2 regions of the Peribacillus simplex NBRC 15720 genome follow, and region 1 is predicted to be linked to the other one. Evidence: riboswitches for the same ligand, from Rfam matches in the RefSeq annotation. Region 1 holds a riboswitch; the other holds the start of a gene.
The links. A riboswitch is a leader RNA that binds a small molecule or an ion and turns the genes downstream of it on or off. The one in region 1 is predicted to bind FMN.

Region 1 (4,434 bases):
ACTTACAGATGGTGGTGAGAGTTGCGAAGGAATATAATGTGACGGTCGTAGTCGATAATACGTTTTCGACGCCCTACCTACAGAGACCGCTTGAATATGGCTGTGATATCGTCCTTCATAGCGCTACGAAATATCTTTGCGGGCATGGGGATGTCGTTGCGGGCCTTGTCGTCGGTAAAAAGGAATTCATGAATCATGTAGCTGGGACTACACAGAAAGATATCGGTGGAATCATTTCACCATTCGATGCTTGGTTACTATTGCGGGGGTTAAAGACCTTGCCTGTCAGGATGGACCGTCATTCGGACAATGCAATGGCAATCTTTCATGAACTTAAGAAACATCCAAAGGTGAAAAAGGTATATTATCCAGGTGATGATGCTTCACCGGATCATTATATAATGCAAAAACAGATGAAACATGGCGGCGGTCTTATCTCTTTCGAATTGCATGGCACAAAACAGAATGCACAGGAATTCCTCAATAAATTGAAACTTATCAAAATTGCTGTCAGTCTGGGGGATGCCGAAACATTGATCCAGCATCCCGCTACCATGACGCATTCTGCCATTCCTGAAGATTCGCGTGAACAAATGGGCATCAGTGACCAACTGGTCCGTCTCTCAGTTGGCCTTGAAGCTTGGCAGGACGTCTGGCAAGATCTTCAGCAAGCATTTTAACTACCATATTCCTTATTCAGTTCCTTCTATTTTTAATGAATATGGTGATGGATACGATAAAAGTGATGGCTGCCAGGATATAAGAAATGTCTGTGATTACCGGATAGGCGGCGATATTTCGTATCCCGATGCCTATGAACGCCCAAACGAATACGAGTGGATAGCACCAATCCCGGTTTTTACCTGCAAAGACAAAGGCCAGGATTGTTGCTGCAATCAGCAGGACAATCGTCCAGGTTAAACTGGAAAGCCCAAAACCGTCCCATTTGATATAGGTGAGGTAATAAGAAATGTCAGCGATGGTTGCAACACTTACCCAGCCTGTATAAACGGAAAACGGAAATAGGTCGAAAGTAGTGTGCTCCACTTTTTTTATACTTGTATAAATGACCACTAAAGTAACAAACAGAGCAATGATAATGAATACGGATAACAGAAAGTGCTCGTAGTGCCAAGCCAAAAGCCAAGCGCCATTTAGGACACAGCTTAAAGCGAACCATGGAAAGGATGCCTTATAAGCAGGGCTGTTTTGATGTTTACTTAAAAACTGCCTGAATACCCAGATGGCGAGCAGAAAATAGATTAAGCCCCATATGGAAAATACATAACCGGCAGGAGTGAAAAGGACATCCAGTTTATCGGAAATCTCTCCTGATGTTTGGCCGTTCAATGGCAGGGAATTGGCTAAAAAATTCATCGTGACGACGAACAGATAGAAAATCAAGTTTATGATGGAAATAATCATGGGCTTCCTCCTTGTATGAATTGTGATCCTGCTAAGCTTATTCCACATATTTAGCCTGGTTAACCTTTTTGGAGCACACCGGGGGTACTTGGGGGTCATTTTTCCATAAAGAGAGGAAGTTCCTGTAACAATTGAACCATTTAAGGTTAGAAATTTTACATCTTCACTTTATGGTGATAAAATATTCAAAGATTCATATTATTTTAGTCCTTCGGGGTCGGGTGAAAATCCCAACCGGCGGTGATGAAGAAATTCTAAGCCCGCGAGCCTGTTAAAGGCAGGATTTGGTGAGATTCCAAAGCCGACAGTACAGTCTGGATGGGAGAAGGACGTGTGGAACCCAAGTGTATACGTACGCCTAATTTTTCGAAATGAAAATATTAGGCTTTTTAGGTATACAATTTTTTTCACTCATTTCTCCTGCTAACTCCTTAGGTCATCCTAAGGGGTTTTTTATATTTTATAAAAGGGGGAAAAACATGTTTACGGGAATCATTGAGGATATCGGTACCGTGCATTCCTTGAAAAAAGGAAAAAGCAGTATGGAGTTATCGATTCGTTCTGAAAAAATCCTTGAAGATGTGCATCTGGGGGATAGTATTTCAGTCAACGGGGTCTGCTTAACGGTAACGTCCTTCACGAAAAGTTTGTTTACGGTCGATGTGATGCCGGAAACGGTCAAAGCTTCCTCGATCCGGACGTTAAAATTGGGATCACCTGTAAATCTCGAACGAGCCATGAGTGCACAGGGAAGGTTTGGAGGTCATTTTGTTTCAGGTCATATCGACGGGACCGGAACAATCATAAAAAAAGAACGGAAAGAAAATGCCGTATATTATGTAATCCAATTGGAAGAAGGGCTTAGTACTTTTTGCATTCCAAAAGGTTCCGTGGCCATTGATGGAACGAGCTTGACGATATTTGGGATTGAAAGGAACCTTTTGACTGTATCATTGATTCCATTGACTCATCAGGACACCATATTGGGACAAAAAACGGCTGGTGATATAGTTAACATCGAAAACGATATGATAGGGAAATATATAATACATCAAATGAAAAATGGCAATCCAAAACCAGGACTGAATTTAGAGTTTTTGGCAGAGCATGGATTCTAATAAAAGGGCGGTGTAATGATGTTCCATACAATAGAAGAAGCAATAGAAGATTTGAAGGCTGGAAAGGTAGTAATCGTATCCGATGATGAAGACCGTGAAAATGAAGGGGATTTTGTAGTGTTGGCCGAAAAGGCGACACCGGAAGCGATTAATTTCATGGCGACTCATGGACGTGGTTTGATTTGTACAACCATCACTGAAGAACTGGCAGCGAAATTGAAACTGCATCCTATGGTAGGAGAAAATACCGATCATCATGGCACAGCTTTTACGGTAAGTGTCGATCATAAAAGCACCTCTACAGGAATCAGTGCTTTTGAAAGGTCCTTGACCATCCTTGAGCTTCTTAATGAAGATTCGGTGGCTGAAGATTTCCAAAGGCCTGGTCACACTTTTCCGATAGTCGCTAAAGAAGGCGGCGTATTAAGAAGGGCAGGACATACGGAAGCATCGGTGGACTTGGCAAAGTTATGCGGTGCCGCTCCAGCTGGTGTCATTTGTGAGATCATGAATGAGGATGGATCGATGGCCCGCGTATCCGATTTAGAAGTCATCGCTGATAAATTCAACCTGAAATTCATTACGATAGCCGATTTGATTCGGTATCTTCAACAAAATGATACAATCGGGAAACAGGAACTTGAACTGAACATCCCAAAAGCTTGAAGGGTTTTAAGGAATTAAATCTTAACATAAAAAAATGATATTGTTTTTAAAAATTAGGAGGAATTGGACATGGGGAAAACTATTGAAGCACAATTAATCGGATCAGGATTGAAAGTCGGTATCGTGGTAGGAAGATTTAATGAGTTTATCACAAGCAAGCTTTTAGGAGGGGCATTGGATGGCCTTAAGCGTCATGGCGTTGATGAGAATGATGTTGACATCGCGTGGGTCCCGGGTGCTTTTGAACTTCCGTTAATTGCTAAGAAACTTGTGAATACAGGTAAATATGATGCAGTAATCGGTCTTGGAACGGTAATCAGGGGTGCCACTTCACATTATGATTATGTCTGTAATGAAGCAGCTAAAGGCATGGCTTCCGTTTCATTGGAAACAGGTGTACCGGTTATCTTCGGTTTGCTGACAACTGAGAATATTGAACAAGCCATTGAACGTGCAGGAACAAAATCAGGTAACAAAGGCTATGAAGCTGCTGTTAGTGCCATTGAAATGGCCAACCTTGGAAAATTGATAGAACAGTGATTTCACATAAGGAAGCCGCAGGGATTACATTCCTGCGGCTTTTTTTGATGTGCCGGATCATGTTAACTTTCTTAAACCATTAAGCAATTCTTCAGAGTTCGTAAAGTTCCTAACCATTTGATCGATTAGCAATGCTGACCTTCGACACTCACCGCAACCTCTACAAAGGAAGCGGCATTCTCTTCTATGATGAAAGCTACATTGGCAATTTCATTTGTTGCTGTGCACTTCCTCGGATATTTTCCCTTCTAGTATGGACGTTTTCTTGAAGCCCATAAAAAAACGGTCAATCCTTTAACGGACCGGGTGATCTTATCAAGCATGGCCGATTGTTTGATTTCTGCTTTCTGGCTCATTTCCAATTCTAACAACGCGACGTTTATGGATGCGACTCCAATCAAACTTAGAAGGATGGAGAGGGCGCAAGTGGTAAGAATTATGGGAAATAAAGAATCATTAGGGGATTTTCGAAAAAAAAACCGAACAAAAGCATCACGTAATGGAAGCATGTTAAAATATGCGGATATGATTATGCTACAATTGTAAAGATTGCAATTGAAATTCATGACTTTAGGGAAAAGTAAATTTATTAGTTATTAGGAGGGGTTTGTGTGTACCATCTCTTTACACATAATGATTTAGATGGAGTCGGCTGCGGCATTGTAGCTAAGCTGGCATTCGGAGA
Region 2 (4,434 bases), 2.6 Mb from region 1:
GGGATATTTAAAGGAGGAGGATATACCTCATCAAAAAAATCGCACATACCTTCTATACCAAAGGGATAAGACCTCCCCAAGGTTCCTTGTTCCAAGCAATATGGGTTATCAGGACTTTGAGGAGGCGCTGCAAGCTGGAAAAGGGGAGGCGGACATCGAGGGGATTTCACCTGCAATCCCGCATGACCTGAAATGGGAAAGGATAAGCTCTGATGGAGATCTTGTGATCATTCAATTATCAGATCAAGCTGCCATTGAAAATAATGAGGAATCCCTTCAAGCTTTAGAAGCCATACTCTTCATAGCTAAGGATTTTGGTTTTGAAAAAGTGAAGTTTGAAAATGCTCCTATTGAAGAGGTAGGCCAGCTGAATTTAACTGAAGATATATTGGTGCCCAAAGCACCGAACCAAGTGAATTGATGCAACTATATGATGGTGCGTTAAAAACACCCAGTCTATGGTTGGTATAAGCCCCTTGCATTCATAGAAAAAGTGCCCGCGCTTACGGGCACTTTTTTCTTCTTATAATGAAATACGGGCCATGAATGTAATTTCTTCTGTTTCCATTAAAAATTGTTTCATGTTGTCTTCTAATGGTAAATCAAAGCTCAAAACCATGATGGCTTCCCCGCCAGCTTCTTTTCGGCCAACCTGCATGGTGGCGATATTCACTCCGTGATCACCTAAGACCTTACCTACGTTACCGATTACACCAGGTTTATCGGTATGCTGGATATAAAGTAAATTCGATTCTGGATGAAAGTCGATTTTGAAACCATTCAAACTTACAATCCGAGAACCGTAATTTTCGATATAGGTCCCACTGATTGTTAATTCACGGTTATCACCTTTTACTTTAAGGCTGATCAAATTCGAGTAACCTAAAGAGTCCGCAGAGATTTTTTCACCAACGGTTATGCCACGCTCTTTTGCGATCAACAAGGCATTCACTTCATTGACTGATGCATCAACTCTTGATCTGAAAAAGCCAGAGATTAGACTTTTTGTAAGAATTGCTGTATCGAAATCCAATGATTCCCCTGCATACGTAACGGAGATTTCCTGAATCCCTTCATTCATGCACTGAGAAGCAATGGATCCCATTTGCTGAACAAGTTGATAGAATGGCTGTACCTTTTCAAACACTTCTTTAGATATGGCTGGAAGGTTGATTGAACTTGAGACTGGATTTCCTTCGAAATAGGTCAATACTTCTTGGGCAACCTGTACGGCAACATTTAATTGGGCTTCTTTTGTGGAAGCACCTAGATGCGGTGTAGCAATGACGCTATCCAGTTCAAGGAGTTTATGGCCAATTGGAGGTTCTTCGACGAAAACGTCCAGTGCAGCCCCTGCAACATGTCCTTCAACTAACATTTCATATAAATCATCTTCGTCTAGAATTCCACCACGGGCGCAGTTCAGTACATAAACCCCTTTTTTACAGGTAAGCAGTTTTTCTTTATTGATTAATCCTCTAGTTTCATTCGTTAGTGGTGTATGAACAGTAATGATGTCTGCTTTAGGAAGCAATTCATCTAATGGCAGGGCCATTACGGACATTTTCTTTGCACGATCGACAGTCAGGAACGGATCATAGACAATGACATCCATGCCAAACACTTTAGCACGTTTGGCAATTTCCCCTCCGATACGTCCAAAGCCAACTATACCTAATGTTTTACCACGAAGTTCAGTTCCCGTATATGAAGAACGTTTCCACTCCCCATTCTTCAGTGAAGCATAAGCTTGCGGAATGTGGCGCATTAATGAAGCCATCATGGCGAATGTATGTTCAGCTGTTGAAATAGTATTGCCGTCAGGTGCATTAACCACGACAATCCCGCGTTTTGTAGCCGCGGGGATGTCTATGTTATCAACACCGACACCGGCGCGTGCTATAATTTTTAACTGCGGCATACGGTTCATTAAATCTTCCGAAACCTTCGTTGCACTTCTCACAAGAATTGCATCGATCTGATCAAGTTCGTTTGCAGCTTCCTCTACGGTCTTCTGAATGAGATGAATATTGGATGCCTCTGATAGCGGTCCGAGTCCTTCTGGTTTAATGGCGTCTGCTACTAAAATCCGATACACGTCTAAACACCTTCCTAGGGAAAAGAATTATCTTAAATTTCAGTTAATTTTACAATTGAAATGCTGTTTATGTCAATTTGGCTTATCTGTATGTAAGCGCTTAATAAAAAGATTATCATCTGATCAATTGTTTAATGTCGCGATATAAATGGCTTCGTCTTAGTTTACGCAATACAAAAAAAATTTTCATTAGTTAGAATTGACATTTTGTATATCACTATGTGTTTTAAGCCATTCACTGTGACGATCGATATTCATTCTAAAAGCATCAACTGAGAAAAAATGCTATCAAAAAAAAGGGATTTCAGATATAATGGGAAGTATAAAAAATTTTATAGGTCTATCTTCGGGGCGGGGCGCAATTCCCCACCGGCGGTGATGAAGGAATCTCTTCTTCTAAGCCCGCGAGCCTTACAAGGCAGGATTTGGTGTGATTCCAAAGCCGACAGTATAGTCTGGATGGGAGAAGATGGAGGTTCCTGAGTGCGTTTCAACAGTTATTTGCTGAACGTTTGTTTGATGTAACCTTTAATTTATCCCTTTAATTCTATTGGAATTAAAGGTTTTTTATTGAGCATCAACATTTTGGAACCCTAACCTCTTTTTCAGGTAGATCGGAAAAGAAGGAGAGAGAACTATGAAAAAGAACAAAGTGAAAAAAACGGTCACACTTGCCATGATGGGAAGCATTTCTTATTTATTGATGCTTTTAAATTTCCCGTTTCCAGGATTCCCGCCTTTTCTCAATGTTGATTTTAGCGACATACCAGCACTGATGGCGGCATTGATTTTCGGTCCGATGGCTGGAATTCTAGTCGAGTTCATTAAAAACCTATTGGATTTAGTCATGACAGGGACCTTGACTGCTGTACCTGTGGGGCATATCGCTAACTTTATAGCCGGAATACTGTTCGTCTTGCCAACTTATTATGTTTTTCAGAAAATCAATTCAAAAAAAGGGATGACGTTCGCTTTACTTGCGGGGACAGTTTCCATGGCAGTATTCATGAGTGTTTTAAACTATTTTGTCTTTTTACCGGCTTATACATTCTTTATGGGATGGGATGCAATGTCGGCACCCGAGTCAAGAAAGTTCGTTACTACGGCAATCTTGCCTTTTAACGTGATAAAAGGCGTGCTCATCACATCTGTATTCATGTTGCTGTTCATTAAATTACAGACATGGATCAATAAGCAAACATTATATAAAAATGCTTAAAGGCATTGACGATAGACATAAAAAACAACCGGATATCCATATTCGGTTGTTTTTTATGTCTATATAATTTTTGTATGAGAACATGTAATGCGACTTTGGCAAAAAGAAAAGCCATTCTCGATTGAAAATGGCTTGTACCTCTATTCGAACTTTAGTGCATCTCCGTCAAATGCCTCGTCAGCAACTTTAATAGAATCCGTTGGGCATCCTTCAAATGCATCCATCATGTCATCTATTAGTACATCTGGAATTTCAACGATTCCCTCGTTATCGTCAAGGGTAACAAATGCAATCCCTTCGTCATCGTAATCATATATATCTGGTGCCGCTGCTCCGCAAGCTCCACAAGCTATGCATGTTTCTTTATCCACAATAGTAAATTTAGCCATGAATATAACCCCTCCTAAGTTGATTAACAACTGATAATCTTTTTATTTCAGATTATTATCTCTTTCTTATTGTAAGACCGAATGCCAAACTTTTCAATAGAAATTGTATTGATAATGACTATCATGTAGCTGAATGTCAACAAAAAACATTGAAATAATTAACTTGGTTCTTTCCTTGGTTCGTCATTTAGTCACATAATTTCCCTTGTATTCAGCAATAATAACGGCGATTTTTGCAGTTTTTTGTTACAATGGGTTTATTGGTTAAATGAAGCAAGGATGTGAGTCCCATGAATAATTATCTACAGGCCATCATTCTATATGCAATAAAAAAATTTCAAGGCGAGCGTTCCATTTATGCTATATACCATATGCTGCAGGGGAAGAAATCGTCACAAACAATCCAGGATGCCCATTTATTCGGGTTAACGGATATATTTGGGACAATACCTCGATTTACCCGTCAGCAATTAAATCAAAACATTGAACATTTACTTAAGCATGACTTGATTAATTTAACGGATAAATCAGATGCATATGAAATTAGTTTGCAAGGTGAGGGAATGTTAGTCGATTACTTTAAAAATAATCCATTTCCGACGTATATAAATGGTTGGAAGTATCACAATATCACCCCGGTTTTCTGGGGAAGGTTAAACTTACTCATTCAAACCATATCCCATATTGTCCACAATGAAAGACGTTTTTATCCGATACAACGAAATCCC

Region 2: it holds a riboswitch for FMN, as region 1 does, so the genes downstream of both, BS1321_RS22370 (ECF transporter S component) here and ribE (riboflavin synthase) in region 1, are expected to answer to the same signal.

What each region holds. Positions count from the first base shown of each region.
Region 1 covers NZ_CP017704.1:2,002,977-2,007,410, reverse strand. Annotated here, with positions in the region: gene megL (methionine gamma-lyase) at 1-680, shown strand, start outside; gene BS1321_RS09560 (TspO/MBR family protein) at 697-1,425, opposite strand; FMN riboswitch at 1,629-1,759, shown strand; gene ribE (riboflavin synthase) at 1,905-2,543, shown strand; partial or broken gene ribB (3,4-dihydroxy-2-butanone-4-phosphate synthase) at 2,562-3,200, shown strand; gene ribH (6,7-dimethyl-8-ribityllumazine synthase) at 3,279-3,749, shown strand; gene BS1321_RS09540 (DHH family phosphoesterase) at 4,361-4,434, shown strand, end outside.
Region 2 covers NZ_CP017704.1:4,620,935-4,625,368, forward strand. Annotated here, with positions in the region: gene BS1321_RS22360 (GerMN domain-containing protein) at 1-421, shown strand, start outside; gene serA (phosphoglycerate dehydrogenase) at 524-2,098, opposite strand; FMN riboswitch at 2,437-2,573, shown strand; gene BS1321_RS22370 (ECF transporter S component) at 2,736-3,317, shown strand; gene BS1321_RS22375 (ferredoxin) at 3,458-3,706, opposite strand; gene BS1321_RS22380 (YpbB family protein) at 3,997-4,434, shown strand, end outside.